3 regions of the Arthrobacter sp. Y3225116 genome follow, and region 3 is predicted to be linked to each of the others. Evidence: predicted binding sites of a transcription regulator. Region 3 holds the regulator's gene; each other region holds the start of a gene.
What was found. Region 3 encodes HrcA, which represses chaperone genes, less so after heat shock. Its sites were predicted from a motif close to TTNGCACTCGNNNNNNNCGAGTGCNAA; they were not measured.

Region 1: a site for HrcA is predicted at 3,480-3,506, ahead of groL (chaperonin GroEL). Genes of this name have one in related genera too.
Region 2: a site for HrcA is predicted at 3,073-3,099, ahead of groES (co-chaperone GroES). Genes of this name have one in related genera too.

What each region holds. Positions count from the first base shown of each region.
Region 1 is NZ_JBNHGL010000081.1:1,065-8,521, forward strand. It holds gene AC5RV2_RS09520 (uracil-DNA glycosylase) at 217-972, opposite strand; gene AC5RV2_RS09525 (DUF3263 domain-containing protein) at 1,243-1,551, shown strand; gene AC5RV2_RS09530 (LytR C-terminal domain-containing protein) at 1,612-2,259, shown strand; gene AC5RV2_RS09535 (cold-shock protein) at 2,539-2,745, shown strand; gene AC5RV2_RS09540 (TM2 domain-containing protein) at 2,824-3,273, opposite strand; gene groL (chaperonin GroEL) at 3,668-5,296, shown strand; gene AC5RV2_RS09550 (DUF4031 domain-containing protein) at 5,383-6,327, opposite strand; gene AC5RV2_RS09555 (RNase H family protein) at 6,412-7,407, shown strand.
Region 2 is NZ_JBNHGL010000038.1:6,785-20,888, reverse strand. It holds partial or broken gene guaB (IMP dehydrogenase) at 1-653, opposite strand, end outside; gene groL (chaperonin GroEL) at 906-2,510, opposite strand; gene groES (co-chaperone GroES) at 2,644-2,940, opposite strand; gene AC5RV2_RS06190 (siderophore ABC transporter substrate-binding protein) at 3,285-4,235, shown strand; gene AC5RV2_RS06185 (ABC transporter permease) at 4,287-5,315, shown strand; gene AC5RV2_RS06180 (iron chelate uptake ABC transporter family permease subunit) at 5,308-6,315, shown strand; gene AC5RV2_RS06175 (iron ABC transporter ATP-binding protein) at 6,312-7,070, shown strand; gene AC5RV2_RS06170 (maleylpyruvate isomerase family mycothiol-dependent enzyme) at 7,149-7,748, opposite strand; gene AC5RV2_RS06165 (hypothetical protein) at 7,836-8,030, opposite strand; gene AC5RV2_RS06160 (THUMP-like domain-containing protein) at 8,173-9,435, shown strand; gene AC5RV2_RS06155 (glutamate--cysteine ligase) at 9,526-10,674, shown strand; gene AC5RV2_RS06150 (hypothetical protein) at 10,772-10,978, shown strand; gene AC5RV2_RS06145 (zinc-dependent alcohol dehydrogenase) at 11,114-12,262, shown strand; gene AC5RV2_RS06140 (hypothetical protein) at 12,274-12,849, shown strand; gene AC5RV2_RS06135 (substrate-binding domain-containing protein) at 12,870-13,955, opposite strand.
Region 3 is NZ_JBNHGL010000062.1:816-8,504, reverse strand. It holds gene lepA (translation elongation factor 4) at 1-1,797, shown strand, start outside; gene hemW (radical SAM family heme chaperone HemW) at 1,845-3,074, shown strand; gene AC5RV2_RS08245 (TetR-like C-terminal domain-containing protein) at 3,022-3,648, opposite strand; gene AC5RV2_RS08240 (DUF4188 domain-containing protein) at 3,704-4,189, shown strand; gene AC5RV2_RS08235 (DUF4870 domain-containing protein) at 4,203-4,625, opposite strand; gene AC5RV2_RS08230 (DUF3097 domain-containing protein) at 4,735-5,577, opposite strand; gene hrcA (heat-inducible transcriptional repressor HrcA) at 5,724-6,737, shown strand; gene dnaJ (molecular chaperone DnaJ) at 6,811-7,689, shown strand, end outside.

The DNA of each region.
Region 1 (7,457 bases), on a different contig from region 3:
GCGAACCGCTTGGCCTCAGCGGTCCGCGCACGGTCCCAGCTGTCCACGTTCGGCCGAAACTGTCCATGTCTCGGAACCGTTAAGCCCTTGACCTGCGGCGACGCCGGACCCGCGCGCAAAACATGGACAAAAACGTCCCGGCGCCCGGCTCAAGGCCCAGCTAGCTGTACGACCCGGCTGCACAGCCCGGCCTCAGGCCCGGCTGCCCGAACCGGCTCAGCGCAGCTCCCAGTGCACGGGTTCGGCGCCCTGGGCGGCCAGCAGTTCGTTAACCCGGCTGAAGGGCCGCGACCCAAAGAATCCGCGGGAGGCCGACAGGGGGCTGGGGTGCACCGTCTCGATCCGCGGCACCTGCTCCAGTACCGGAGCCAACTGCTGGGCTTCGCGGCCCCAGAGCAGTGCCACCAGCGGGCCGCCGCGCTGGGCCAGCGCCCGGACCGCGAGTTCGGTGATCTGCTCCCACCCCTTGTTGCGGTGGGAGCCGGCCTTGCCTGCCTCCACGGTGAGCGCGCGATTGAGCAACAGCACGCCTTGGTCGCTCCAGGCGCTCAGGTCTCCGTGCTGCGGCGGCCGGATACCCAGATCCATCTGCAGTTCCCGGTAGATGTTGGCCAGGCTGCGCGGCAGCGGACGCACATGCCGTTCGACGGCGAAGGCCAGTCCGATCGAGTGTCCCGGAGTGGGATAGGGGTCCTGACCGACGATCAGGACCTTGACCTTGGACAGCGGCCGCTGGAACGCCCGCAACACGTTGGCCGGCGCGGGCAGCAAGGTCTTTCCGGCGGCGCGCTCGCCGTCCAGGTAGGACGCCAGGTCCCAGAGCAGCGGTTCGGCGGGAGCAAGCACCTCGGCCCACTCGGGATGAATCACGGCGGAGAGCTCCCGGGGGGAGGCAAACGGGTACGGGGCGCCAAAGTCCGCGGCAGGCGGGTGGGCGGGCAGCGGAAAGAGGGCACCGTCGTCGTAGTTCACCGTTCCATCTTTGCGGAAATCAGCCGCGGGCAGGCAATCAGGCACCGCGGGCACTGCCGACCGCCGGCCCAAATGCTCACCGCGACCCACCCGCCGGCAAGTAGTCAACCCCCGCGGGCATGCCATCTGCAGGCAAACCGGCCCTCCAGGCGGCGCCCGCTCGGCCGTTCGGGACCGGCCCGGGGCGGTGAATGACACGCCTGTGATTCGCCTTTATCATGGAGGAGGTATTGATTGCTGTCAGCAAGTACTAGGAAGCGCAGGTGTGTTGTGGCGGGTTCGGCCGAGGCCAGTGCCTTTTCACTCGAGGCCGAGGTTGACGACGCCAGCCCGCTGAGCGAACGCGACCAGCGCATGCTGGCCCTGGAGCGGCAGTGGTGGAAGTACGCCGGCGCCAAGGAACAGGCCATCCGCGAACTGTTCGACATGTCCGCCACGCACTACTACCAGATCCTGAATGCGTTGATCGACACCGAGGATGCGTTGGCGCACGATCCGATGCTGGTGAAGAGATTGCGTAGACTACGTACGTCCCGCCAGCGCGCGCGCACTGCTCGCCGGCTGGGCACCGACGCCTAGATCCGGGACGGCCTGGTAGGCCGGTTTCCGTTTCGCCACCACAAGGATGCACTGAAAGCGATGAGCAAGTACCCCCGGGATGAGTTCGACCAGGTCCCTGAAACTTCAGACCGCCACGGTGTGCACCGCGCACGGATGGCGACGCCGAAGTCCAACGGCCTGGGCCTGATCGTCCTGGCCGCGGTACTGGCGCTGGCGGTGGGCGCCCTGTCGTTCTTCGTGCTCCCGCTGCTGGGAGGCGGGGGATCTTCGACTCCGTCCGCCGGCCAGGCCACCCCTGCGGCCAGCGTTTCGCCCACGCCGACGGCACAGGAAACCGAAACCACCGAGCCGGAAGCGACCGCCACCGCGGAGCCGACCGAGGAGGCAACGGAAGAGCCCACCGAGGAAGCGACCGCGGAGCCGACCGAGGAACCCACGGAAGAGGCAGCGGCGGTCAACAAGCAGGACCCGGTGATGATCCTCAACGGCACCGGCGTGACCGGACTCGCCGGAACGGTATCGCAGCGGGTGCAGGCGGACGGCTGGTCGATCGCGGTGGTGGACAACTGGGGCGGCGCCCCGCTCGCCGGCTCCGTGATCTTCTACAACCCGGGCCAGGAAGCCAACGCGCGGGCCCTCGGCCAATTGCTGGGCATCAGCACGGTGCAGGAAAACGGCAACGTCTCGCAGTACGTCACCGTGGCGCTGGGTCCCGGCTACCAGTAAGGCATTCCCCGGGCCGGGCCGGGCCGCCCATGAGGCGTTCGCCAATCCGGGCCACCAATGGATCGTGCGCCCAGATCGCGCGCCGGCCGGGCCCGCCGATTGCCCGCGGCACCGTAGTCCCGTTACCCATGCAGCGCGCCCTCCAAGCGGAATTTCGGTTACGCCTCAATAACATTAAGTGTGCGGTAGGTCACTTCACCCCGCTGCGTGGTTAAGGTGAAACCATCCTGCCGCTGAACCGTACACGGCAGGCTGGAACTACTGAGTATGGAGAACGCTATGGCGCTGGGAACCGTCAAATGGTTCAACGCGGAAAAGGGCTACGGCTTCATCACCGTGGACGAGGAAAATTCCGACGTTTTTGTCCACTGGTCCGCTATTCAAATGGATGGTTACCGTTCCCTCGATGAGGGGCAGCGCGTAGAGTTCCAGATCGGCCAGGGCCAGAAGGGCCCGCAGGCAGAAGAGGTCCGGGTCGCCCCGTAGCAGACCCGGAACGACGACGGCGGCGGAGGCTGGGGTGCCTCCGCCGCCGGTTCGTCGCGCCGGTTCCTCGCGGTCGGGCTACTCCTTGAGCGGGACGCCGCGGGCATCGCGCTTGAACGGCTCTGCCCCGACCAGGATCATGATGCCCTCGACGAACCCCCACACGGCGCCGAGGCCAAACGTCAGGAACGTGACCACAATCTGCACCACGCCGATGGCGACGTGGCCCAGGTAGAACCGGTGGACGCCGAGGCCGCCCAGCAGGATGCCCAGCAGCCCGCCGATCAGCCGGGACTTCTGCTCCGGGTAGTAGTAGCCGCCAGGAGCCCCGTAGTACTGCTGCTGGCCGTAGGGTTGGCCCGGCTGGCCTTGGCCCGGCTGGCCTTGGCCCGGCTGGCCGGGCTGCGGGTATTGCTGTCCCGGTGCTCCGTACGGCGGCTGTCCGCCGAGCGGCCTCGTCGGGTTGGTGCCCGGTGCCAGGGGCTCGGTGGGGTTGCTGATGTTCTTCTCGTCCGGTGATTCAGACATGGTTCTCCGACCTTTGCCCGCTGCCGGGCCGATTGTTCGCGTGCGCTGTCTTGCCTGCCAATCTACGCGCGGGGGGCCGGCCGTTTCCATGGGGGTCCACCCTGATTGTTGGCCCGGGGGCGCTCAGGGGGATCTCAGCCGGGGAAGCGCGTCATCCGGCAGGCCCAACAGCTTGCACTCGACACCTGCGAGTGCTAATTATTGAGTTAGCACTCTCGCGGGCTGACTGCTAAGAAAGTCCGTAGGGAGTGAAACCCGCCACCTCGGTGAGGTGAGCGGCGCGGCGTACCGAATTCGCCGTCGTCGTGAGCCGTCCGTCGCGGGCACCGCAGGTGGCCAGCAGCCGTCAAAAGCTGCGTCCAGTGTCTACTGTCCAGAAGGGACGTAAGCCGCTATGGCAAAGATCATTGCATTTGACGAAGAGGCCCGCCGCGGCCTCGAGCGCGGGCTCAACACCCTCGCTGACGCCGTTAAGGTAACCCTCGGCCCGCGTGGCCGCAACGTCGTGCTCGAGAAGAAGTGGGGCGCCCCCACGATCACCAACGATGGTGTTTCCATCGCCAAGGAGATCGAGCTGGACGACCCGTACGAGAAGATCGGCGCCGAGCTGGTCAAGGAAGTCGCCAAGAAGACCGACGACGTCGCAGGTGACGGTACCACTACCGCCACCGTCCTGGCCCAGGCCCTGGTCAAGGAAGGCCTGCGCAACGTTGCTGCCGGCGCCGACCCGCTGAGCCTGAAGCGCGGCATCGAGAAGGCTGTTGACGCCGTCACCGCCGAGCTCATCGCTTCCGCCAAGGAAATCGAGACCAAGGAACAGATTGCCGCCACCGCGTCGATCTCCGCCGGAGATCCGCAGATCGGCGAGCTGATCGCCGAGGCCCTGGACAAGGTGGGCAAGGAAGGCGTCGTCACGGTCGAGGAGTCCAACACCTTCGGCCTGGAGCTTGAGCTCACCGAAGGCATGCGCTTCGACAAGGGCTACCTGTCCGCATACTTCGTCACCGACGCAGAGCGCCAGGAGACGGTCCTCGAGGATCCGTACATCCTGATCGTCAACTCCAAGATCTCCAACGTGAAGGACCTGGTTGGCATCCTGGAGAAGGTCATGCAGTCGGGCAAGCCGCTGCTGATCATCGCCGAGGACGTCGAGGCCGAGGCCCTGGCCACCCTGATCGTGAACAAGATGCGCGGCACCTTCAAGTCCGTGGCCGTCAAGGCTCCGGGCTTCGGTGACCGCCGCAAGGCCATGCTGGCCGACATCGCCATCCTGACCGGCGGCCAGGTCATCGCCGAAGAGGTCGGCCTCAAGCTGGAGAACGCCACCCTGGACCTGCTGGGCCAGGCCCGCAAGGTGGTTGTCACCAAGGACGAGACCACCATCGTCGAAGGTGCCGGCGAAGCCGACGCCATCGCCGGGCGCGTCAACCAGATCCGTGCCGAGATCGAGAACTCCGATTCCGACTACGACCGCGAGAAGCTGCAGGAGCGCCTGGCCAAGCTGGCCGGCGGCGTGGCAGTCATCAAGGCCGGTGCCGCAACCGAGGTCGAGCTCAAGGAGCGCAAGCACCGCATCGAGGACGCTGTCCGCAACGCGAAGGCTGCCGTTGAGGAAGGCATCGTCGCCGGTGGCGGCGTGGCTTTGATCCAGGCCGGCGCCAAGGCGTTCGCCAACCTCAACCTCGAAGGCGACGAAGCAACCGGCGCCAACATCGTCAAGGTTGCCATCGACGCTCCGCTGAAGCAGATCGCCCTCAACGCCGGCCTGGAGCCGGGCGTCGTGGCCGACAAGGTCCGCGGCCTGGCCGACGGCCACGGCCTGAACGCCGCCACCGGTGTCTACGAGGACCTGCTGGCTGCGGGCGTGAACGATCCGGTCAAGGTGACCCGCTCTGCCCTGCAGAACGCGGCCTCCATCGCCGGCCTGTTCCTGACCACCGAAGCCGTTGTTGCCGACAAGCCGGAGAAGGCCGCTCCGGCCATGCCGGGCGGCGACGAGATGGGCGGCATGGGCGGCTTCTAAGCTTCCCCGCCACCACCTCGGCCTGGCAGCAGGCCACGGTTTCAGCGAGGCGCGGTTCCCGTCATGGGAGCCGCGCCTCGCGGCCTTTAACCCCTTTCCGGAGCGAGCCAGTCGGGCCTCTCGAGCCAGGCTTCCAGCTCGGCGGAGAGGTTGTGCCGGGCACGGTCCAGCCACTTCTCCCGGGCGGACGGGGTCCGGTAGAGCGGATCCAGCGCCAGCAGACCGCGGACGACGGCGGTGCGCCCGGCGGCGAAGTCGGCGTCGGGCACGTGCGCATAGTCTTTGCGGACGTCCCGGACATAGCTGCGGTATTCCGCCGGCGTTCCGCCGAGGACGGACAGGTCGGCGTCGCACAGCAGGGCGCCGGGTCCATCGTGCGGGCCGGGCGAATGGGTGGCCGTGAGCAGGACCAGCCGGACCACTTCGGCCGTCTCCTCGCCGCTGCAGCCCGCGGCCGGCAGGCAGGCAGCCGCGAGATCAGCCGATTCCTGTTCGTCGACGCCGGGCCGGCCGTTGTAGACGGCGTCGTGGAACCAGGCCGCCAACCATACTGCCCGCGGCCGGGGAACGGACCCGGCCGCGGACCCGGCCGGAGACCCGGCCGGTGAAGTGAGCTGTTCCAGCGCCTCCAGGACAGCCAGCAGGTGGCCGTGGCCATGGTAGTGGCGGTGCGGTTCTCCCCAACGGTCCAGCAGGTCGCGGCCGAGGTCCTCCTGCCCGGGCAGCAGCTCGTTCCACCGGCGGAGCAGTACCCTGCGCAGTCTCTCCGGGCGCTGACGGGCCGGTACCCGCAACCCGCTCGCCTGCAGCCGGCGCGTCAGGTCACCGGCGCTGACTTCGACGGCGCCCAGCCTGACCAGCTCGGCGTAGCGGCTGGCCGGCACATCGTAATGGTCCCGGTCGAAAGCCCGCTCGCGGATACCGGCGGCCGCGGCGAAGCGGTGGAGTTCGGCCAGCGACGTGTCGGAGACCAAGTGGGAAAAGTGGGTGCCGTGCGCTGGCCAGAGCGGAGGATCGATGAGTATTGCCACGTGCCCAGCCTAGAGCCAGGAATGTCTGCCATGCCCCCGCCGGGGCGGCCAGGAATGGTGGCCGGATCTGAAAAGATGGAGATCATGACTATTACTGCTGCCGCCGATGGCTCCGCGCTCGGCAATCCCGGCCCCGCCGGCTGGGCCTGGTACATCGACGACACGGCGTGGGCTGCCGGGGGCTGGCCGCACGGCACCAACAACCAGGGCGAGTTGATGGCCGTGCTGGACCTGTTCCGGGCCACGGCGCACCTGCCGCAGGAACACCTGCGCGTGTTGTGCGACAGCCAGTACGTGATCAACTGCGTGACCAAGTGGATGCCGGGCTGGAAGCGGCGGGGCTGGAAGAAGGCCGACGGCAAGCCGGTGCTGAACGTCGACCTGCTCAAAGACATCGACGCCGCGATCAAGGGACGCAGCTACGAGTTCGAGTGGGTGAAGGGCCACGCCGGACACAGGCTGAACGAAGCCGCCGACGAACGGGCCCGGGCGGTGGCCCTAGCCTTCCAGAACGGCACCGGCGCACCGGCCGGCCCGGGCTTTCCCGGCGGACCGGGAACCTCCGGCAGCGCTGTACTCGGATCGGCGCCGGCTGCCGCCACCCGCCCCGAAAACACCCCGTCTGCCGCCGCCCGTCCGGGAAACACCCCGGCTGCCCGGCCGGCGGCCGCAGTCGTGCCGGAGCCCGATCTCTTTTCCGAGCTGGAAGACTTCGCCGACCCGGCCGTTGTCGGGGACGCCGCGGAAGAGCTGGTGGTGCGGCTCGAGAGGGAGTTGCTCAGCCCCGCCGTCCGGGCTGACTACGGGCGCCTGGCCGTGCTGCTGCACCCCGACTTCGCCGAGATTGGGGAAGCAGGCCGGATGTGGACGCGGGACGCGATGATCAGCGAACTCCAGGAAAGCCCCGAGCTGGACGCGTCCATGGAGGTCTTCGCCGTCGAACGGCTGGGGGAAGACAGCATCCTGCTGACCTACCGCAGCGTCCGCCGCGACGGTTCGGCCCTGCGCAGTTCGCTCTGGCTGCGCGATGGCGGGCGGTGGCGCCTGCGCTTCCACCAAGGCACACCCGAGCAGGACTGAACGGCCGGCCGCACACCCGGCGGCGCCGCGGCCAAACCCTGCAGCCGAGC
Region 2 (14,104 bases), on a different contig from region 3:
TTGGTGGCCAGCGGGTACTGCTCCGCCTTGTCGAAGTCCTTGACGGTGATCAGGCCCTGCAGCATGCCGGCGTCGTCCACCAGCGGGAGTTTCTCGATCCGGTTCTTGCCCAGCAGTTCGATGACGTCCGGACGGCTGATGCCCACCTTGCCCGTGATCAGCGGCATGGAGGTCATCACCTCGTGCACCTTGGTGGTGGGATAGTCGGCGCGGGGCACGAAGCGGGTGTCGCGGTTGGTGCAGATGCCCACGAGCTTGCCCTCGGAGTCCACCACGGGCAGTCCGGAGACGCGGTAGTTGTAGCAAAGTTCGTCCAGTTCGGCCAGCGTAGCGTCCGGGGCGATGGTCACCGGGTTGGTGATCATGCCGGACTCGCTGCGCTTGACCCGGTCCACGTGCTCGGCCTGGTCCTGGATGGACAGGTTGCGGTGGATGACGCCCAGGCCGCCCTGGCGCGCCATGGCGATGGCCATCCGCGATTCCGTCACGGTATCCATGGCGGCGGAGAGGAGCGGGGTCTGGACCGTAATGCGGCGGGTCAGGCGGGAGCTGGTGTCGGCCTCGGACGGAATCACATCCGTCGGGCCGGGCAGCAGGAGCACGTCGTCGTAGGTCAGACCCTCGAAAGCGAACGGATTGAATTCTTCGGACACTGCAGGGCCTTTCGAACGGTACCGGTGGCGGCCGCCAGTCACCGACAGCGAGGATCGGGTTCCGGGGTTGGTTACATCCTAAAACGATTCCGCCCCGCCCACTATTTCCCGCGGCAACCGATGTGGCGGAGCTAACGCGCGGCCGGACTCCGGGTCGCCCATCCCGGGGCCCTCCACGACGACGGAGGGGACCCTGCGCGGGCAGGATCCCCTCCGGACGGGCGAGGCCCGACCAACAGCTTGCGGCGTGCGCTAGTGCTGGTGGTTGTGACCGTCCTCTTCGGCCGGCTTCTCGACGACCAGGGTTTCGGTGGTCAGCACGAGTGCCGCGATCGAGGCCGCGTTGCGCAGCGCCGAGCGGGTCACCTTCACGGGGTCGATGATGCCGGCGGCGACGAGGTCCTCGTATTCGCCGGTGGCGGCGTTGAAGCCGTTGTTGAGCTCCAGGCCGCCCACCTTGGAGACGACGACCATGCCCTCGTGACCGGCGTTTTCGGCGATCCAGCGCAGCGGCTGGGCCAGCGCACGACGGACCAGGCCGACGGCGGTGGCTGCGTCGCCCTCGAGCGCGAGCACGTTCGGATCGGTGTCCAGAGCCTGGGCGGCGTGCACCAGGGCGGTGCCGCCGCCGGCCACGATGCCTTCTTCCAGGGCAGCGCGGGTGGAGGACACTGCGTCCTCGATCCGGTGCTTCTTCTCCTTCATTTCGACCTCGGTGGCAGCGCCGACCTTGATCACGCCGATGCCGCCGGACAGCTTGGCCAGCCGCTCCTGGAGCTTCTCGCGGTCCCAATCGGAATCGGTGCGCAGCACCTCCGCCTGCAGCTGGGCCACGCGGTCGGCCACGTCGGCCTCGGAGCCGGCGCCGTCAACAATGGTGGTGTTGTCCTTGGTGACGGTGATGCGGCGTGCCGTGCCCAGCACCTCGAGGCCCACCTGGTCCAGCTTCAGGCCGAGGTCCGCGGACACGACCTGGGCGCCGGTGAGCACCGCGATGTCCTGCAGCATGGCCTTGCGGCGGTCGCCAAAGCCCGGTGCCTTCACGGCGGCAACGTTGAGGGTGCCGCGGATCTTGTTGACCACCAGGGTGGACAGGGCCTCGCCGTCGACGTCTTCGGCGATGATGAACAGCGGCTTGTTGGCCTGCAGCACCTTTTCCAGCAGCGGCAGGAACTCCTGCACCGTGGAGATCTTTCCCTGGGAGATCAGGATCAGCGCGTCCTCGAGGACTGCCTCCTGGCGCTCCTGGTCGGTGACGAAGTACTGCGAGAGCAGGCCCTTGTCGAACTGCATGCCCTCGGTGAGCACCAGTTCGGTCTCCATGCTGGAGCCCTCTTCGATGGTGATGACGCCGTCCTTGCCCACCTTGTCGAACGCTTCGGCCAGCAGTTTGCCGACCTCGGGGCTCTGGGCGGAGATGGTGGCGACCTCGGCGACCTTGCCTCCGACCTCGCGGGCGTTCTCCAGCAGGCGGGCGGCAACGGCCTCGACCGCTACCTCGATGCCGTGCTTGAGCGCGCCGGGGGCGGCGCCGGCGGCCACGTTGCGGAGGCCTTCCTTCACCAGCGCCTGGGCCAGGACGGTAGCGGTGGTGGTGCCGTCACCGGCAACATCGTTGGTCTTGGTGGCGACTTCCTTGGCCAGCTGCGCGCCGAGGTTCTCGTACGGATCGTCGAGTTCCACCTCGCGGGCGATGGTCACGCCGTCGTTGGTGATGGTGGGGGCGCCCCACTTCTTGTCCAGGACCACGTTGCGGCCACGCGGACCGAGGGTGACCCGGACGGTATTGGCGAGCTTGTCGACGCCGGCTTCCAGCGCCTTGCGGGCGGCGTCGTTGAACTCCAACTGCTTTGCCATGAATTTGTTCCTTTCACGCAAAATGCCCCGGCTGCGCTGCTATAGGAGGCAGCCGGGGCATTTCGGTTGTCCGTGATTCCGGCTGCGGGCGTCGACTGCGCGCGCCCGAGCCGCCGGACTCAGCTGATGGGCCTTACTTGGTGACGATGGCCAGCACGTCGCGGGCGGAGAGCACCAGGTACTCTTCCCCGCCGACCTTGACCTCGGTTCCGCCGTACTTCGAGTAGATGACAACGTCACCCTCGGCTACGTCAACGGGAACCCGGTTGCCATTGTCATCGACGCGGCCGGGGCCGATCGCGACAACTTTGCCTTCCTGCGGCTTTTCCTTGGCGGTGTCCGGAATGACCAGGCCGGAGGCCGTGGTCTGCTCTGCTTCGAGCGGCTGGACAACAATACGATCCTCAAGAGGCTTAATGGAGACCGACACTCGGCTCTCTCCTTTTCATGCGCTACGAATAGGTTGGCCAAGGAGATGTCTGCCGTCGTCGCGGTGCCGGCAGGCGGTTCCTTGATTAGCACCCACACGGGGTGAGTGCTAACTGCGACTCTATGAGAAGGATTAGCACTCGGTCAAGGCGAGTGCCAGCGGCGGGCCCTCCGGTTTCCCCCAGCCGCCGCCTGTGTGACGAAAATCGGCTCCGCCGCCCGACGCCCAAGTTGCGTAAGGCTAACCTAACCCGGTAGCTTTCAAGCTGCGCGCAAATAGCAAACGTTTATGTTGCCTAATGCCGGTCCCCGCCCGGGCCGGCGTTGACGAACAATGGAGAGTCAGTGAAAAAGCCCCTGAAATCCGGCCTGGTGGCCATGACCGCAGCCGTTTCCATGCTCGCCCTGAGCGCCTGCGGCCAGCAGACCGACGCCGCGGCAGGCACCGACGCCGAGACGATCAGCGTAGAGCACGCCTCCGGCACTACCGACGTGCCGGTGAACCCGGAGACGGTCTACACCTTCGATCTGGGGGTGCTGGACAGCCTCACCGCCCTGGGCGTCGAGGTCGACGGCGTCCCGGAGGCGGCCGTGTTCCCCGAATCGCTGGCACAGTACGCCGGGGACGACTACACCAAGATCGGCTCCATGAAGGAACCCGACTTCGAGGCGATCAGCGAAGGCGCACCCGACCTGATCATCATCTCGGGCCGCACCGCCGAGGCCTACGGGGAACTGAGCAAAATCGCCCCGACCATCGACCTGAGCGTGGACACCGCCGCTCCGATCGAGAGCTTCAAGGAAGTCTCCGCGACCCTCGGCGAGATCTTCGGCAAGGAAGCCGAAGTCGACGAAAAGCTGGCGGCCATCGACACCCGGATCGAGGACACCAAGGCCGCAGCTGCCGACGCCGGCACCGGCCTGGTGCTGATGACGAGCGGCGGCGAGATGACGGCCTACGGGGCAGGGTCCCGGTTCGGCATCGTGCACGATGTCCTGGGCGTGCAGACCGCCGCTGACGTGAAGTCCGAGGGCCCGCACGGCGAGGCCATCTCGCACGAATTCGTCGCCGAGGCCAACCCGGACCACCTGTTCGTGATCGACCGCGACTCCGCCGTCGGCGAATCCGGGGAGGCCGCCGCGGCCGTCCTGGACAACGACCTGGTCAACGGCACCAACGCCGCCAAGAACGACAGCATCACCTATTTGGATTCGGCCTCCTGGTACCTGGTGGGCTACGGCCTGAATAATACGGATGCCATGATCAGCGCCGTCCAGGCAGCCGTCACGAAGTAGCACCCGTACGGCCGCCGGCGTCCGCCGGCGGCCTGCGCGGTGGCCCGATCCATGGCTTCCTCCACGATTTTCAGTCCGGCCCCGGCGGCAGCAGTGGCGCCGGGACGCTCCCGCGCCCGCGGATCCGGTTCCCAGCTCGCCTGGGCGGCCACCGCCGTCGTCGTCCTGGCCATTGCCAGCATGTTCGTGGGCGTCAGCGACGTGTCGCTGCCCGCGCTGCTGGCCGGTGACCAGAAGGCCTGGGACATCTTTTGGATCAGCCGGCTGCCGCGCACCCTGTCGGTCATCCTGGCCGGCGCGGCGCTGGGGATTGCCGGGCTGATCATGCAGCTGATGGCGCGGAACAAATTCGTGGAGCCGTCCACCGTGGGCACCGTGGAGTCCGCCTCGCTGGGCATCCTGGTGGTCACGGTGGCGATCCCCGGTGCCACCCTGTTGGCGAAGATGTCCGTGGCCACCGTGTTCGCGGCCGCCGGGACCGGCCTGTTCCTGCTGGTGCTGCGCCGGATCCCGCTGCGCAACACGCTCATTGTGCCGCTGGTGGGCATCATGCTGGGCGGCGTCATCGCCGCGGTGACCACGTTCTTCGCCTACCGCTTTGACCTGTTGCAGACGCTCAACAGCTGGATGATCGGCGACTTCTCCGGCGTGCTCCGCGGCCGCTACGAACTCCTCTGGATTGTCGCGCTGCTCGCGGTGATCGGCTACCTGTGCGCGGACCGGTTCACGATGGCCGGCATGGGGCAGGAATTCTCCACCAATCTGGGCCTGCACTACGGCCGGATCCTGACGCTCGGGCTGGTCATCGTCTCGCTGATCAGCGCCGTGGTGGTGGTCAACATCGGCGCCATTCCGTTCCTGGGGCTGGTGGTGCCCAACCTGGTGTCGCTGGCATTCGGTGACAGCGCCCGCCGCGCGGTTCCCTGGGTGGCAGTCTTCGGTGCGGGCTTTGTGCTGCTGTGCGACATCATCGGCTGCACCATCCGCTACCCCTACGAGATCCCGGTGGGCGTGATCGTCTCCGCCGTGGGCAGCGCCATCTTCCTGTACCTGCTGCTGAGGACCCGCAAGAATGGCTGATTCGGTACTTCCGGCCGCGCTGACGCCGCACAAGCGCCGCACCCTCACCACGGTCCGGCCGCGGACCTGGATCATCCTGCTGGGCCTGCTGACGGCCGCCCTCGTGGCGGTGTTCATGACCATCGACCTGCGCGGCAACCTCGGCTACATCCTGCCCCGGCGTGCCATCAAGATCGGTTCGATGCTGCTGGTGGCGTACGCCGTGGGCGTGTCCACCGTGTTGTTTCAGACGGTGACCGCCAACCGGATCCTGACCCCGTCGATCATGGGCTTCGATGCCCTCTACATGCTGATCCAGACCGGGCTGACCTTCGCGATCGGCGGGCAGGCGCTGCTGAGCCTGGGCGCGCCGGTGCGCTTCGTGATCGAAGTGATGCTGATGGTGGGCTTCTCCTTCCTGATCTACCGCTGGCTGTTCACCGGCGGCGGCAAGAGCCTGCACCTGATGCTGCTGGTGGGCATCGTGTTCGGGACCATGTTCCGCGGCATCTCCTCGCTGCTGCAGCGGCTGATCGATCCGAGCGAATTCATCATCCTGCAGGACCTGTTCTTCGCCAGCTTCAACAACGTGGACGGCGTGCTGCTGGCCGTGTCCGCGGTGGCCGTGGCCGCGGCCACCGTCCCGGTCTGGCGGATGCGCCGGCAGCTGGACGTGCTGGCGTTGGGCCGGGACACGGCGCTGAACCTTGGCGTGGACCACCGGCGGGCCGTCACCACCGTCCTGCTGCTCTGCGCCATCCTGGTGGCCGTTTCCACCGCGCTGGTGGGCCCGATCACGTTCTTTGGGCTGCTCGTGGCCAGCCTTGCCTACCTGCTGTGCTCGCACTTCCGGCACGTGTACGTCCTGCCCATCGCCGTGCTGCTGGGCGCCATCGCCCTGGTCGGCGGCCAGCTGGTCCTCGAGCAGGTGTTCAGTTTCGATACCGCGCTGAGCATCGTCATTGAATTCGCCGGCGGCGTCCTGTTCATCGCCCTGCTGCTGAAAGGCTCCATCAAATGATCCACGTCTCCGGAGTCTCCAAGACCTACGGCACGCAGACCGTGGTCGACGACGTCAGCTGCTACATCAAGGACGGCGGCATCACCTCGATCATCGGGCCGAACGGCGCCGGCAAGTCCACGCTGCTGTCCATGGTCTCCCGGCTGCTGCCCATGGACGCCGGGGCGGTGACCATCGACGGGCTCGACGTCGGCAAGACCGCCGGCAAGGAACTGGCCCGCAAGATGGCCATCCTGCGCCAGGACAACCAGCTGACCGTCCGCCTGACCGTGCGGGACCTGGTGGGCTTCGGCCGTTTCCCGCACAACAACGGCCGGCCGGGCCCGGCCGACCTCGTGCAGATCGAGCAGGCGCTGGCGTACCTGGACCTGACGGCGATGGCGGACAAGTTCGTGGACGAGCTCTCCGGCGGCCAGCGGCAGCGGGCGTTCATCGCCATGGTGCTGGCCCAGGACACCGACTACCTGCTGCTGGACGAACCGCTGAACAACCTGGACATGAAGCACTCGGTGGAAATGATGCGGCTGCTGCGCCGGCTGACCGACGAGCTGGGCAAGACCGTGGTGCTGGTCATCCACGACATCAACTTCGCGTCCTGCTACTCGGACTCGATCATCGCCATGCGCTCCGGCCGCCTCGTGCACCAGGGCCCGCCGGCGCAGATCATGCAGCCGGACGTGCTGCGGGACGTGTACGACATCGACATCCGCATCGAGGAGATCGAGGGCAACCGGATCGGCGTCTACTTCGCCTGACGCCGGCCGGCGGGGTTGGTGCCGGCCACGGCCGGCGGGGTTGTTGCGGGCGCAGTCCCACCCGACGCCCGCACGGCGTCAGACCACGGAGAAATCGCCGGGCAGCATGGTCCGCCCGGTCAGGGCCAGCAGCACCTGGGCTCCGTCGCCGCGTTCGGCGGCAATCTCCATCGCCAGCCGCCCGGCTTCCAGCTCCACATTGCGCGGCAGTTCCGCCACCAGGCCGCAGGCCCGGGACAGGTCGAGGGTGTGCACCGCAAGTTCGAAGATCCGGGTGGGCAGGTAGTCGCTGAAGCGCATCCCGCCGGCGGCCGTCTCGATGACCCGGTCCTCGGTCAGCGGCAGCGTGTTTTCCAGCTGGGCCAGCAGCCGGTCCACCATATCCACCGGGTCCGGGCCCAACTCCTTGCCGGCTGCCATGGCCCGCTCGGTGACGCCGGGATCATTGGCCAGTCCGGTGGCCAGGTAATAGTCCGCGGCCGATTCCACCTGGACTGTCTTGGCGGGGCGCCCCAAGTAGGTCAGCACCGTGGACAGCGCCCGGCTGGTATGTCCGGCGAGCGTCCGGACGCTCCAATCGTCCAGCCCGGGTGCGTTCCATGCGGCCGGCGGCACGTTTGCCAGCACCTCGCGGAAGTACCGGCCCGCGGACAGGAACGTTGCCGCCGATTCGATCATGCGCCCATGCTACGGCCGGCAGGCGGTCGCGGCCAGCGCCGCCCTTCGTCCTGGCCGATCCGGCCGGAAACGGCCGTCGCGGGTCGTTCAGGCGAGGCGCCGCAGCTCCGGCTTCCAGCCCGCAGCAGGCGCGGCGACGCCTGCGGCGACGTCATCCCAGAGGGCCTGCCAGCCCCGGTGTGCCCTGTTGCCGGCTTCGATCAGCTCGCCAAGTTCCGCTTCAATCTCGGCTTGGCAAGCGTCAGTATCAATGTCGTACCCGTCGATGGATGTGGACATCATGCACGCCTCCTCACAGTAAGCTTCCTTACCGACCCTACGGAGTCCCAGCATATCCCGCTATGGGGAGAACTACCCATCGCCGCTTTAAAGGCACGAATCGGCCGGTCCGCCGGCCTGAATCCGCTGCACTAGGCTTGAAACCATGGCACCCGAGACCCACGCCGAGAGCATTGCACCGATTCTCACTCCGGAAGGCTGGGAGCTGCTGAATTCGCTCGGCCCCTATTCCGAAGCGGAAAGCCTGCACACCGGCACCGAGTTGCGCAAGGCCGGCCACTCCCCCGAACTGGTCTCCGCCGCCATGACACAGTCCCGTCTCCGTGCGAAGGCCACGGCGAAGTTCGGTCCCTTCGCGGAAAAAATGCTGTTCACCCCGGCGGGGCTGGAACAGGCCACGCGGCTGAACATCGCGGCCCTGCACGCCCGGCGGTTCCAGGCCGCCGGGGTGGAGCACGTCGCGGACCTGGGCTGTGGAATCGGCGCAGACGCCATGGCGCTGGCCAGCCTGGACCGCAGGGTCACCGCCGTGGAACGGGACGAGACGACCGCCGCGGTGGCCACCATTAACCTGATGCCGTGGCCGACCGCGACCGTGGTCAACGCCGATGCGGAGGGACTGGACCTCACCGGGATCGACGGCGTGTGGCTGGATCCGGCGCGGCGGACGACGACGGCCTCGGGCACCACCCGCATCTTCGACCCGGAGGCGTTTTCTCCGCCGCTGTCCTTCGTGGAGAGGCTGGCCGACCGGGGAATGCCGGTGGGGGTCAAGCTGGGCCCGGGGATTCCCCATGAGGCGCTGCCGGACAACTGCGAGGCCCAATGGGTATCCGTCGACGGCGACGTGGTCGAGGCGGCGCTGTGGTTCAACCGGCTGGCGCGGCCGGGCATCCGGCGGGCGGCCTTGGTCACCGGAGCCGGCGGCACCGCCGAACTGACCAGCGCCGTCAGCTACGACCCGGCCAACCAGGACGTGGCCATCGGACCGGCGGCGGGCTACCTGTACGAGCCCGACGGCGCGGTGATCCGCGCCGGGCTGGTGGCAGACCTCGCCCGCGGGCTGGGCGGGCACCTGCTGGATGAGCACATCGCGTATATCTGCGCCCCGCACCTGCAGCCAACGCCGTTCGCCCGGGCCTACCGGGTGCTGGAGGTCAGGCCGTACAACGTCAAGAAGCTCAAGGCCTGGGTGAAGGCGAGCCGGATCGGCACGCTGGAGATCAAGAAGCGCGGCACGTCAGTTGCCCCGGACGAACTGCGCAAGACCCTCTTGACCGGTTCCGGCAAGGGGCCGAACAAGGCGACCCTTGTGCTGACGAGGGTCGGCGAGGACCGGATCGCCATCGTCGTCGAACCTGTCCCCGCCGCCGGGGCCCGCAGCCGCGAGCGCAGCGCCAGGCCTTGACGCACTAGAATCAAGCTGTGTCTTGGCCGCGCGGCCCCAGCAGACCCATACCTCCGGCGGCAGCCGGTCCAGCCAAAGACGGAGCAACGTTTGTACATCGATTTCGCACGGTCCGCCCAATCCTCCCTCGGGGTTGAGTGGGAGCTGGCGCTGGTGGATGCCCAGACCGGCGAACTGGTCTCGGTGGCCGAGCAGGTGCTGGACGCCGTCCGCGCCGGGCATCCGGAGCTGCGGGACGATGACGAGCACCCGCACGTGAAGCAGGAGCTGCTGCTGAACACCGTGGAGCTGGTCACCGGTGTCTGCAACACCGTCCGCGAGGCCAAAGCGGACCTGAGCAGCGCCCTGGCGGCCGTCCGCGACGTCACCGACCCGATGGGGGTGGAGCTCTTCTGCGCGGGCAGCCATCCGTTTGCCGCGCCGCGGTTGCAGCCGGTCACCGACAAGGAACGCTACGCCAAGCTGATCGACCGTACCCAGTGGTGGGGGCACCAGATGGTGATTTACGGCGTGCACGTGCACGTGGGCCTGGACCACCGGGACAAGGCCCTGCCGGTATTGGACGGGCTGGTCAACTATTTCCCGCACTTCCAGGCGATCTCCGCCTCCTCCCCCTTCTGGGCGGGAGAGGACACCGGCTACGCCTCGCAGCGCGCGCTGATGTTTCAGCAGCTGCCCACCGCGGGGCTGCCGTTCCAGTTCCCCAGCTGGGCGGTGTACGAGGATTACGTCGAGGACATGTTCACCACCGGGGTGATCGACACGATCAGCGAGATCCGCTGGGACATCCGGCCGGTTCCCGCACTGGGCACCATCGAGATGCGGGTGTGCGACGGGCTGTCCACCCTGCAGGACGTCGGGGCCGTGGCCGCGCTGACGCAGTGCCTGGTGGACGAGTTCTCCACCGCCCTGGACGACGGCTGGGCCATCCCCACCATGCCGCCGTGGCACGTGCAGGAGAACAAGTGGCGTGCCGCCCGCTACGGCATGGACGCCATCATCATCCTCAACGCCGCCGGCAAGGAAATGCCGGTCACGGAACACCTGCGCGAACACGTGCTGAACCGGCTGGAACCGGTCGCCCGGAAGCTTGGCTGCAGCGACGAACTGGCAGACGTGGAGAAGATCCTCGAGGCCGGTGCCGGCTACCAGCGCCAGCGCAGGGTTGCCGCCGAGCACGACGGCGACCTGCGCGCCGTCGTCCTCGACGTAGTCAGCCAGCTTCGCGGGAGCAACTGAGAGCCCGAAACCGGTCCCGTTTGGTCCCGAACAGGCGTAGGCTCTGCCCCAAGGAAACACCCAGGGAAACAGAGCCGGATGCGGGAAAGGGCTGGGCATGGCCGGGGAAAAGCATGCTGACGACGAGGCGCTGTACCAGGCGGACGCCCCGGTCCCGGAGCAGGACTCCGACGCGCCGCCGCACGCCGGCTCGGCCAGCCTGGATGCCGCCATCGAACCGGACGTCGAGCGCGGGCCCGAGGACCGGCCGGAAGACGGTGACAAGGACCCGGCGTCCCCCCAGGAACCGGAAGACGGCGGCTAGGACCGGCCATCCCCGTCTCCGGCCGCACGGTCTCCCGGGCGCTGGCCTCCCGGACGCCTGAGGGCCTTGACCGTTGCTTGCCGGGCGTGTGAAGCTTGCGGGCACTCAACTATCCGCTTCCTCAAGGAGGCACCGATGAGAGCCATGGTGTACCGCGGGCCCTATAAGACCCGGGTGGAAGAAAAAGACATTCCCGCCATTGAACACCCCAACGACGCCATTGTCCGGGTGACGCTGGCCGCAATCTGCGGCTCGGACCTGCACCTCTACCACGGCATGATGCCCGATACCCGGGTCGGGATGACGTTCGGCCACGAGTTCATCGGTGTGGTCCACGAGGTGGGGCCGTCGGTCCGGACCCTCGCGCCGGGCGACCGGGTCATGGTCCCGTTCAACGTGTACTGCGGCTCCTGTTACTTCTGCGCGCGGGGCCTGTACTCCAACTGCCACAACGTGAATCCGAATGCCACGGCGGTGGGCGCCATCTACGGCTACTCCCACACCTGCGGAGGCTACGACGGCGGCCAAGCCGAATACGTCCGGGTGCCCTTCGCCGACGTCGGACCCGCCCTGATCCCGGACTGGATGGACGACGAGGACGCCGTGATGCTCACCGACGCCCTGCCCACCGGCTACTTCGGGGCGCAGCTGGGCGACATCGTCGAAGGCGACACCGTGGTGGTGTTCGGGGCCGGACCGGTGGGGCTGTTTGCCGCGAAGTCCGCCTGGCTGATGGGAGCGGGGCGCGTGATCGTCATCGACCACCTGGAGTACCGGCTGGAGATGGCCCGTTCCTTCGCGCACGCGGAAACCTACAACTTCGTCGAGTACGACGACATCGTGGTGCACCTGAAGAAGGTGACGGATGACCTGGGCGCGGACGTGACGATCGACGCCGTGGGCGCCGAGGCGGACGGCAACCTGACCCAGCACCTCACCTCCGCGAAGTTCAAGCTGCAGGGCGGCTCGCCCGTCGCCCTGAACTGGGCCATCGATTCGGTCCGCAAGGGCGGGACCATTTCCGTGATGGGCGCCTACGGGCCGATGTTCAGCGCCGTAAAATTCGGGGACGCCCTGAACAAGGGGTTGACGCTGCGGATGAACCAGTGTCCGGTCAAGCGCCAGTGGCCGCGGCTGTTCGAGCACATCCGCAACGGTTACCTGAAACCGAACGACATCGTCACCCACCGCATACCGCTGGAGCATATCTCCGACGGCTATCACATTTTCTCGTCGAAACTCGATGGCTGCATCAAGCCGCTCATCGTGCCGAATGCCGGCTAGGAGACTCCGCGATGCCGTACCGAGCCGAAAAACCCGAGCGCAGGCATACCAGCGAAGAACTCCGCGCCCGGATCCCGGGCTGGGGTGCCGACCTGGATCCGAAGGACCGACCGGCCGTGCCGAAGGAACGCTTCGATCCCGGCGCCACCGGCGCCCACTGGGATTTCCCCGACCGCCAGGAGGAGAAATGGCCGCGCGAGCGATCCCTTGAGCACCGCATGCTGACGCCCGTCTTCGGCACGTCGACGCCGCCCAAGGGGCTCTCGGGCGCCATGCGGCGATACTCCTACCGGAAGTACAGCGAGGCGCGGGCGGCCCACTGGATAATCCTGCTGGCCGCCGACCGGGTCGATGCCTGGGAAAGCCACCTCCGCTCCTTCGCGACGCTGCGTCCGGACAATCCCGTCACCGAATCCGGCGTGCGCAGCGAGTTCAGCCATCACGGGCTGGCCTCCCGGACCGGGACGAAGCGTGCGGACCTGAGCCACCAATGGCTCGACCCGGTCATCGTGGCCGGTCCCTGGCTGGCGGCGGGCGGCCTGGCCGCACTGGCTGTCAGGGGCCTGGCCCGGCGCCTGCGCGCCTGAACGCCGACAATCCCCGGCGTCTACTCGACGAGCTGCAGCAGTTCCCGGTTGTCGGCGAAGACCTCCGCGGCGTTCTCCTTGGTGACGGCCTCGGCTTCGGTCAGGTAGGCGGCCACGCTGGTTTCCGCATTGCCGTAAGACTCTTCCTCGTCGGCCTCGGGTGCATCGTCCTGCGCGAACCCTTTGACGACGGTCAGGGCCTCGCCCACCATGGCCGCCGGGTCGGCGTAGGTGGTGGCGTACTGCTTGCCGGCCATGATTGATTCCACGGCGTCCGGGGCGGATCCGCTGCCGACGACGACGGCGGAATCCTGCCCGCCGTCTTCGGCGGCCTGGATGAGGGCCTGGGCGGTGGCGTCATCGGCGGCCAGGATTCCGTGCACCTCGTCGGAGGCATATTCCTCCTGCAACATGCCGGCCAGCCGCTCTGCCGCCGCATCTGGGTTTTCGCCGGCGGTTGCCTCGAAATCCGTCTGCCCGGACAGCACGGCCACGGTGCCGTCGTCGATCTTGGGTTGCAGCACGCTCATCGCTCCGTCGAACGCCAGGCGCGCCCCGCCGTCGTCCGGGTGGCCGCTGAACAGTTCGACGTTGTAGGGTCCTCCGCCCTGCCGTTCGGCCAGCCCATCGAGCAGTGCCTGGGCCTGGAGCTCACCGGTTTGGAAGGCATCCGCGCCCACCAGGTAGCCGGCCGCGCCGGTGCCCGTGACCATGGTGCCGAACGCGATGACCGGGATTTGCGCCTCCTGCGCCGCGGCCAACTGCTCCCCCAGGCCTGCCGGGTCTGCCGGATCCACGATCAGCACTTCCGGTTCACCCTCGAGCATCGTACTGATTTGTTGCTGCTGTTCCGCGGCGGTTTCGGCAACCTGGACGTTCGGTTCGAAGTTCGAGCCCTCGATCTGTTCGGTGAACAGCGCTTCGGCGTACGCGGTGTCGGCGGAGAGGGACACGCCGATCAAGGAGCCGCTCTCAAAGCCTCCGGCGCCGCCGGCTTCCGGCCCCTCCCCCGTCTCCTCCCCCGTGCGGGAACAGGACGTCAGCAGCAGCGCGGCCGTGACGGCCACCGCCGCCGGCAGTTTCATTCGTCCGGCAAATGATCCCATGTCGTGTACCTCCGTCGTTCCGCCGTCCGACCGGATGGGAGATTTGTGAGGAAGGGCCGGCGTGCCCCGCCGTGGTTTCAGCCTAGGACCCCGCCGCGGATTGGGATAGACGGTGTCCGTCCTGCGCGGCGGGCGCGGGCCGGATCGCC
Region 3 (7,689 bases):
AGGAACTTTTGCATCATCGCCCACATCGACCACGGCAAGTCCACTCTTGCCGACCGGATGCTCCAGCTCACCGGCGTGGTCCAGCCGCGCGACATGAAGGCCCAGTACCTGGACCGGATGGACATCGAGCGGGAACGCGGCATCACCATCAAGTCCCAGGCCGTGCGCATGCCATGGGAGCTTGACGACGTCAGTTACGCCCTGAACATGATCGACACCCCGGGCCACGTTGACTTCACGTACGAGGTTTCGCGGTCGCTGGCAGCCTGCGAAGGCGCGGTCCTGCTGGTGGACGCGGCCCAGGGCATCGAGGCCCAGACGCTGGCCAACCTCTACCTGGCGATGGAGAACGACCTCACCATCATCCCGGTCCTGAACAAGATCGACCTGCCGGCCGCGCAGCCGGAAAAGTACGCGGCCGAGCTGGCGAACCTGATCGGCGGCGATCCCGAAGACGTGCTGAAGGTCTCCGGCAAGACCGGCGTGGGCGTCGAAGCGCTGCTGGACAAGATCGTGCGCGACCTGCCGGCCCCGACGGGCGACGCGGACGCACCGGCCCGCGCGATGATCTTCGACTCGGTCTACGACACCTACCGCGGTGTGGTCACGTATGTCCGCGTGGTCGACGGAAAGCTCTCGCCGCGCGAACGCATCCAGATGATGTCCACCCGTGCCAGCCACGAGCTGCTCGAGATCGGGGTCAGCTCGCCCGAACCCACCCCGTCCAACGGCCTGGGCGTCGGGGAGGTCGGCTACCTGATCACCGGCGTGAAAGACGTCCGCCAGTCCAAGGTCGGCGACACCGTCACCAACCTGCTCAAGCCGGCCGCGGAGTCCCTCGGCGGCTACGCAGACCCCAAGCCCATGGTCTTTTCCGGGCTCTACCCGATCGACGGCACGGACTACCCGGTACTGCGCGACGCGCTGGACAAGCTCAAGCTCAACGACGCGGCACTGATCTACGAGCCGGAGACCTCCGCGGCCCTCGGCTTCGGCTTCCGCGTCGGCTTCCTCGGGCTGCTGCACCTGGAAATCACCCGGGAACGGCTCGAGGCCGAGTTCAACCTGGACCTGATCTCCACGGCCCCCAACGTGGTTTACGAGGTCACGCTGGAGGACAAGAAGGTCCTGACGGTCACCAACCCGAGCGAATATCCCGACGGGAAGGTTTCCGAGGTCCGCGAGCCGATGGTCTCGGCGACCATCCTCGCGCCCAACGAGTTCGTCGGCACCATCATGGAGCTCTGCCAAGGCCGCCGCGGCGAGATGAAGGGGATGGACTACCTTTCAGAGGACCGGGTGGAGCTGCGCTACCGGCTGCCGCTGGCGGAAATCGTCTTCGACTTCTTCGACAACCTCAAGTCGCGCACCCGCGGCTACGCCTCGCTGGACTGGAAGGCCGACGGCGAACAGGTGGCCGACCTGGTCAAGGTGGACATCCTGCTGCAGGGCGAACAGGTCGACGCGTTCAGCGCCATCACGCACCGCGAGAAGGCCTACAGCTACGGCGTGATGATGACGTCCAAGCTGCGCGAACTCATCCCGCGCCAGCAGTTCGAGGTGCCCATCCAGGCCGCCATCGGTTCCCGGATCATCGCGCGCGAAAACATCCGCGCCATCCGCAAGGACGTGCTGGCGAAGTGCTACGGCGGCGACATCTCCCGTAAGCGCAAGCTGCTGGAGAAGCAGAAGGAAGGCAAGAAGCGGATGAAGATGGTCGGCCGCGTGGAGGTCCCGCAGGAGGCCTTCATCGCCGCGCTGTCGTCGGATGACTCCAAGGACAAGGCAAAGAAGTAGTTCCGCAGTGCTTGTGACAACAACGACGACGGCGGAGGCGCGCCTCAGTGCCTAGCGTCCTGCCCGTGGGGGACCCGGCGCCGGCCGACGGCCTGCTGCCCGCACAGGCGGCGGCCGGCGCGGAAGACCGCGCGTTCTGCCTGTATGTGCACATCCCGTTCTGCCGGGTTCGCTGCGGCTACTGCGATTTCAACACCTACACCGCCAAGGAACTGGGTTCCGGCGCGTCGCAGGATGAATACTCGGGCACCCTGAACACGGAGCTGGAGCTGGCCGCGCGGGTCCTGCGTGACTCCGGCGTGCCGGAGCGGCCGCTGTCCACAGTGTTCTTTGGGGGCGGCACGCCCACCCTGCTGCCGGCGGCGGACCTGGCGTCCATGCTGCGCCGGGCCGCGGGCCTGTGGGGTTTGGAGCCGGGCGCCGAGGTCACCACGGAGGCCAACCCGGACTCGGTGACGCCGCAGTCGCTGGAGATCCTGGCCGACGCCGGATTCACCCGGGTGTCCTTCGGCATGCAGTCGGCCGTGCCGCACGTCCTGCAGGTGCTCGACCGCACGCACGACCCGGAGCGGGTGCCGCAGGCGGTGCAGTGGGCACGCGACGCCGGGTTGAACGTCAGCCTCGACCTGATCTACGGCACGCCGGGCGAATCCACCGCGGACTGGGAAGCCAGCCTCGACTCCGCGATCGCCTGCACGCCGGACCATATCTCCGCCTACGCCCTGATCGTCGAGGAAGGCACCAAGCTTGCCGCCCAGATCCGGCGCGGCGAAGTGCCCGGCATCGACGACGACGACCATGCGGCCAAGTATGAGATCGCCGACGCGCGGCTCGGCGCGGCAGGCTTCGGCTGGTACGAGGTCAGCAACTGGGCCCGCACTCCCGAGGACCGCTGCCGGCACAACCTGGCCTACTGGCGCGGGGACGACTGGTGGGGAGCCGGTCCGGGCGCACATTCGCACGTGGGCGGCGTTCGGTGGTGGAACGTGAAGCACCCCGCGGCGTACGCCCAGCGGCTGGCCACGGGGGTATCTCCGGCAGCCGGCCGCGAAACGCTGGACACCGGCACCCGCCAGTTGGAACACGTGATGCTCCAGACCCGCATCATCGACGGGCTGCAGACCCGGGACCTGGGGCCGAACGGCCGGAAGGCCGTGGCCGGGCTGATCGCCGACGCCCTGGTCGACCCGGCCGCGGCCTTCGCCGGGACCATCCGGCTCACCCTCAAGGGCCGGCTGCTGGCCGATGCCGTGGTGCGGCGGCTGCTCGAGGACTGACCGAGCCGGCCTCCAGCGACCGGCCGATCCGGTGCAGGGCCGCCTCGTAGGCGGAGTCCCAGCTCCAGCCGGCCGCCGGGGCGCCCGCCAACTCCAGCGAGACGAGCCCGTGGACCTGGCCCCACACCACGCCGACCATGGACGCGACGTCGTCGTCCGATGCCCCGGGCAGGGCGGCGGCGACGGCGGCAAACAGCGGCGCGATCGCCGGCTCCGCGGCGCCGGGCGTCGGCTGGCACGGCACCTGGCTGGCCAATGAACCGCCGAACATGAGGCCGTACAGGACAGGATGCTCCAGGGCCCACGCCCGATAGGCCCTGCCCAGCGCCTCCAGTCCGTCGGGAGCGGCGCGCTGCTGGGAGGCCGCGAAGGAGGCGAAACCGTCGTCGAGGATGGCGGTGAGCAGCTCCGCCTTCCCGCCGAAGAGCGAGTACACCGCCGTCGTTGACGTCCCGGCCGCCGCCGCGATCGCCCGGAGCGACACGGCGGGGGCGCCGTCGCGGGCGATCAGGGCCGCGGCAGTGTCGAGGAGCGTGCGGCGCAGCGAATCATCGTGGACTATGGGTCTTGCCATGCCCCCAGTATTCCATAACAATGTTCTGTAACACTGTTATGAAAGGAATCGGCTCATGTCGGAACAAGTACACACAGGACGGTTCACGGCCGACCCGGGCGGCGAACGGGTTACCGTCTTCCTTATCGGGATGCGGGCCAACCGCTGGTGGAAGGTGGGCAGGGTGGCACGCACCGCGTCGGCGATGCCGGCGATGCTGGCGCACCTGGCGGCCTCGCCGGAGGCCGGGCTGCTGGGCTTCCACCAGTGGTTCGGGCGGACCACGATCATGGTCAGCTATTGGAAGAGCCCGGAACATTTGCAGCGGTTCGCCTCCGACCGCTCGGCCCCGCACCTGGAACCCTGGCGGCGGTTCATGCGCGAATCGGCCGGCAGCGGGGATGTCGGCGTCTGGCACGAGACCTACGAGACGGTGCCGGGGGGCCGGGAGAGTGTCTACAGCGACATGCCGCGCTTCGGCCTGGCCGCGGCGACCGCCCACGTGCCGATCGCGGCGGGGATGAACACCGCCGGCCAGCGGTTCTCGCGGAAGGCAGGGTAGGAGGCCAGCAGGGCTAGCGGAACAAGCGCAGGTTGTAGGCGTACCGGTAGGGGACGCCGCGGTTGCACTTGACGCCGGCAATGACGGAATAAACCGTGAGGAAGACCCAGATGGAGGCCGCGATGACGGCAAAGAGCCCGCTGACCGCCGGGATGACGATCAGCAGGTTCGCAATGATGGCCACCACGGTGGGCGGAACGGTGAAGTTCAGAGCCTCTTTGGACTCCTGGGCGGTAAAGGGACCGCGGTCCTTGAAAATCAGGTAGATCGCCAGCGACGGGAAGCAGCCCAGGATGCCGCCGAAGTGCGCCATGGTTGCCCATTGCCGGTCCTCCGAAGGGGTCAGGGGCAAAGCGGACGCCGACGCGCTCTGGTACTGCTGGCGCGGAGCGGACTTGCGCTCCGGCTGCTGCTTACGAGCAGAGTTCTCGGACACTGGACCTACCTTCGGAAAATCTTCTGATGGCTCACTTCTGTTCCTAGCCTAGCCGTTCCACCCCGTCACCCGGTGCATTCCGCGGGCGCCGGCGCCGGCCGGGGCCGGCTCACACGGTCAGGAAATCGATGACTTCTTCCACCCGGCCCAGGAGGCTGGGCTCCAGGTCGGCATAGGTGTTGACACTGCCCAGCAGCCTCTTCCAGCCGTCGGCGATGTCGATCTGGGTCCGGTGCGGCCAGCCGAGGCCGGCGAGGATGCCGGTCTTCCAATCGGTGCCGCGCGGAACCACCGGCCACGCGGACCGCCCGATGACCGCCGGTTTAATGGCCTGCCAAACATCGACGTAGGGGTGGCCCACAATCAGTACGTTGCCCGCCGCAGCGGGCACGGCCATGGCGGCCTCGGCTATCCGCCACTCCTTGGAGTTGGGGACCAGGTGGTCCACCAAAATGCCGAGCCTGCGCTGCGGACCGGGGGAGAAGTCCGCCACGGCCGCCGCCAAATCGTCCACGCCGTGCAGGGGTTCGACCACGATTCCCTCTACCCGGAGATCGTCTCCCCAGACCTTTTCCACGAGTTCGGCGTCATGCTTGCCTTCGACCCAGATCCGGCTGGCCCGTGCGACCCTGGCACGCTGTCCCTCGACCTTGACCGAACCGGAGGCCGTCCGTTGCCGGACGGGTGCCTTCTGCGCCGGCGCCGCCGGCACCACCTTCACCGGCTCGCCCTCGAACAGGAAGCCGAAACCCAGCGGAAACGAGCGGACCTTGCCCCGGCGGTCTTCCAGCGAAACCAGATGCACACCGCCGGACTTCTCCACCCGGACGACGGCGCCGACCCACCCGCTCTGTGCATCCTCGAGCACCAGTCCCGGTTCGGCGCCGATTTCGCGCAGTGCCCGGGCCTTGGGGGCGGTGAGATCCTGGGGGCCCCAGCCGTAGCTGCTCATAAACTTTAAGTCCTCTGCTGGTTGTGGTCCTCACGGCACGGCCGCCCGACAATGCTAACAACGGCGGCGACGTATTAGACTTAGCACTTGGACGTGTTGAGTGCTAACGGTCTGTCCGCAGACGAGTTGGAGACAGGAGGAGTGCAGTGAGCGAGGTCCGGAGGCTGGAAGTACTCCGCGCCATTGTCGAAGACTATGTGCACTCGCGCGAGCCGGTGGGCTCCAAGGCACTGGTCGACCGGCACAGCCTGGGCGTGTCGTCAGCCACGATCCGCAATGACATGGCGGCGCTGGAGGAAGAGGGGCTGATCGTCGCCCCGCACACCAGCGCCGGCCGGATTCCCACGGACAAGGGCTACCGCCTGTTCGTGGACCGGATTTCGGACGTCAAGCCGCTCTCTGCCCCCGAGCGCCGCGCCATCCAGAAACTGCTGGAAGGCGCCGACGACCTCGACGATGTCATGGAACGCACCGTGCGGTTGCTGTCCCAGTTGACCAACCAGGTGGCCGTCATCCAGTATCCCCAGCTGGGTGCCGCCAAGGTGCGCCACATCGAATTCATCCTGCTGGCTCCCAAAAGGGCCCTGGTCGTGCTGATCGCGGACAACGGCAAGGTGGAGCAGCATGTCGCGGCGCTTCCGGCGGACGTCACCGAGGATGCCCTGTCCACGCTGCGCGCTGCATTCCTGTCGGCGCTGTCCGGGAAACCGCTGGCGGCAGTGCCGGGGCTGCTGAAGACCTTCCCGGTGCCGCCGCAGACGGCCCCGGCGGGCACGGCCGAGGCCTTGGCGTCGCAGCTTTCGCAGCTTGCCGCGGCCACGAACGAGGAGCGGATCCTGATGGCCGGCACGGCCAACCTGGCCCGTTCCACGGTCGACTTCCAGCTGAGCATCGGTCCCATCCTCGAGGCTCTTGAAGAACAGGTGGTGCTGCTGCAGCTGCTCTCCGAACTGCATCAGGACGCGCGTGGCATGTCGGTGAGCATCGGCAGCGAAAACCCCTACGGTTCGCTGGCCGAAACCTCCGTGGTGGCCACCGGGTACGGCCCGGGCGCGACGGCCAAGGTCGGCATCCTCGGCCCCACCCGGATGGACTATCCCACCACCATGGCCGCGGTGCGCGCCGTCGCCCGTTATTTGTCACGGATCCTCGCCGGCTAGCCACACGCCGCGCAGTGTCCGCACCGGCCGTCGGCGCCGGTGAATCGATCCCCAGGAAGTGAAGTACTACAAGGTGAGTAACCACTACGACGCCCTCGGTGTCAGCCAGGACGCCTCCACCGAGGAAATCAAGAAGGCCTACCGCAAGCTGGCCCGCAAGCTGCACCCGGACGTGAACCCCGGCCCGGAGGCAGCCGAACAGTTCAAGCAGGTCAGCCACGCCTACGAGGTGCTGTCCGACCCGCAGAAGCGGCGCATCTACGACACCACCGGCAACGAGAACGGCAACGACACCGGCTTCGGCGGTGGCTTCTCCGGGTCCGGGTTCGCCTTCCAGGACATCTTCGAAAGCTTCTTCGGCGGCGCCGGGGCGGGCGGCGCCGGTCCGGCCTCCCGGACCCGCCGCGGCCAGGACGCCCTGATCAACGTGCGGATCGACCTCAAGGACGCCGTCTTCGGGGTCAACAAGAAAATCGAAGTGGACACCGCCGTCGTCTGCCCCACCTGCGACGGCAGTTGCTGCCGCCCCGGCACCAGCCCGCGCACCTGCGACATCTGCGGCGGTTCCGGCCAGGTCCAGCGTGCGGTGCGGTCCATTCTGGGCCAGGTCATGACCACTGCCGCGTGCGGGAGCTGCCAGGGCTTCGGCACGGTCATTCCCGACCCCTGCAACGAGTGCAACGGGGAAGGCCGCGTCCGCAGCCGGCGTTCGCTCACCATCAAGCTCCCGGCGGGCGTCGGGACCGGAACGCGGATCCAGCTGGCCGGCCAGGGCGAAGCAGGCCCCGCCGGCGGCCCGCAGGGCGACCTGTATGTGGAAATCCGCGTCAACCCGGACAAGAACTTCATCCGCGAGGGCGACGACCTGCACGTCACGCTCTCGGTGCCGATGACCGCTGCCGCGCTGGGCACCGACCTCACGCTGGACACCTTCGACGGCGAACAGGAAGTC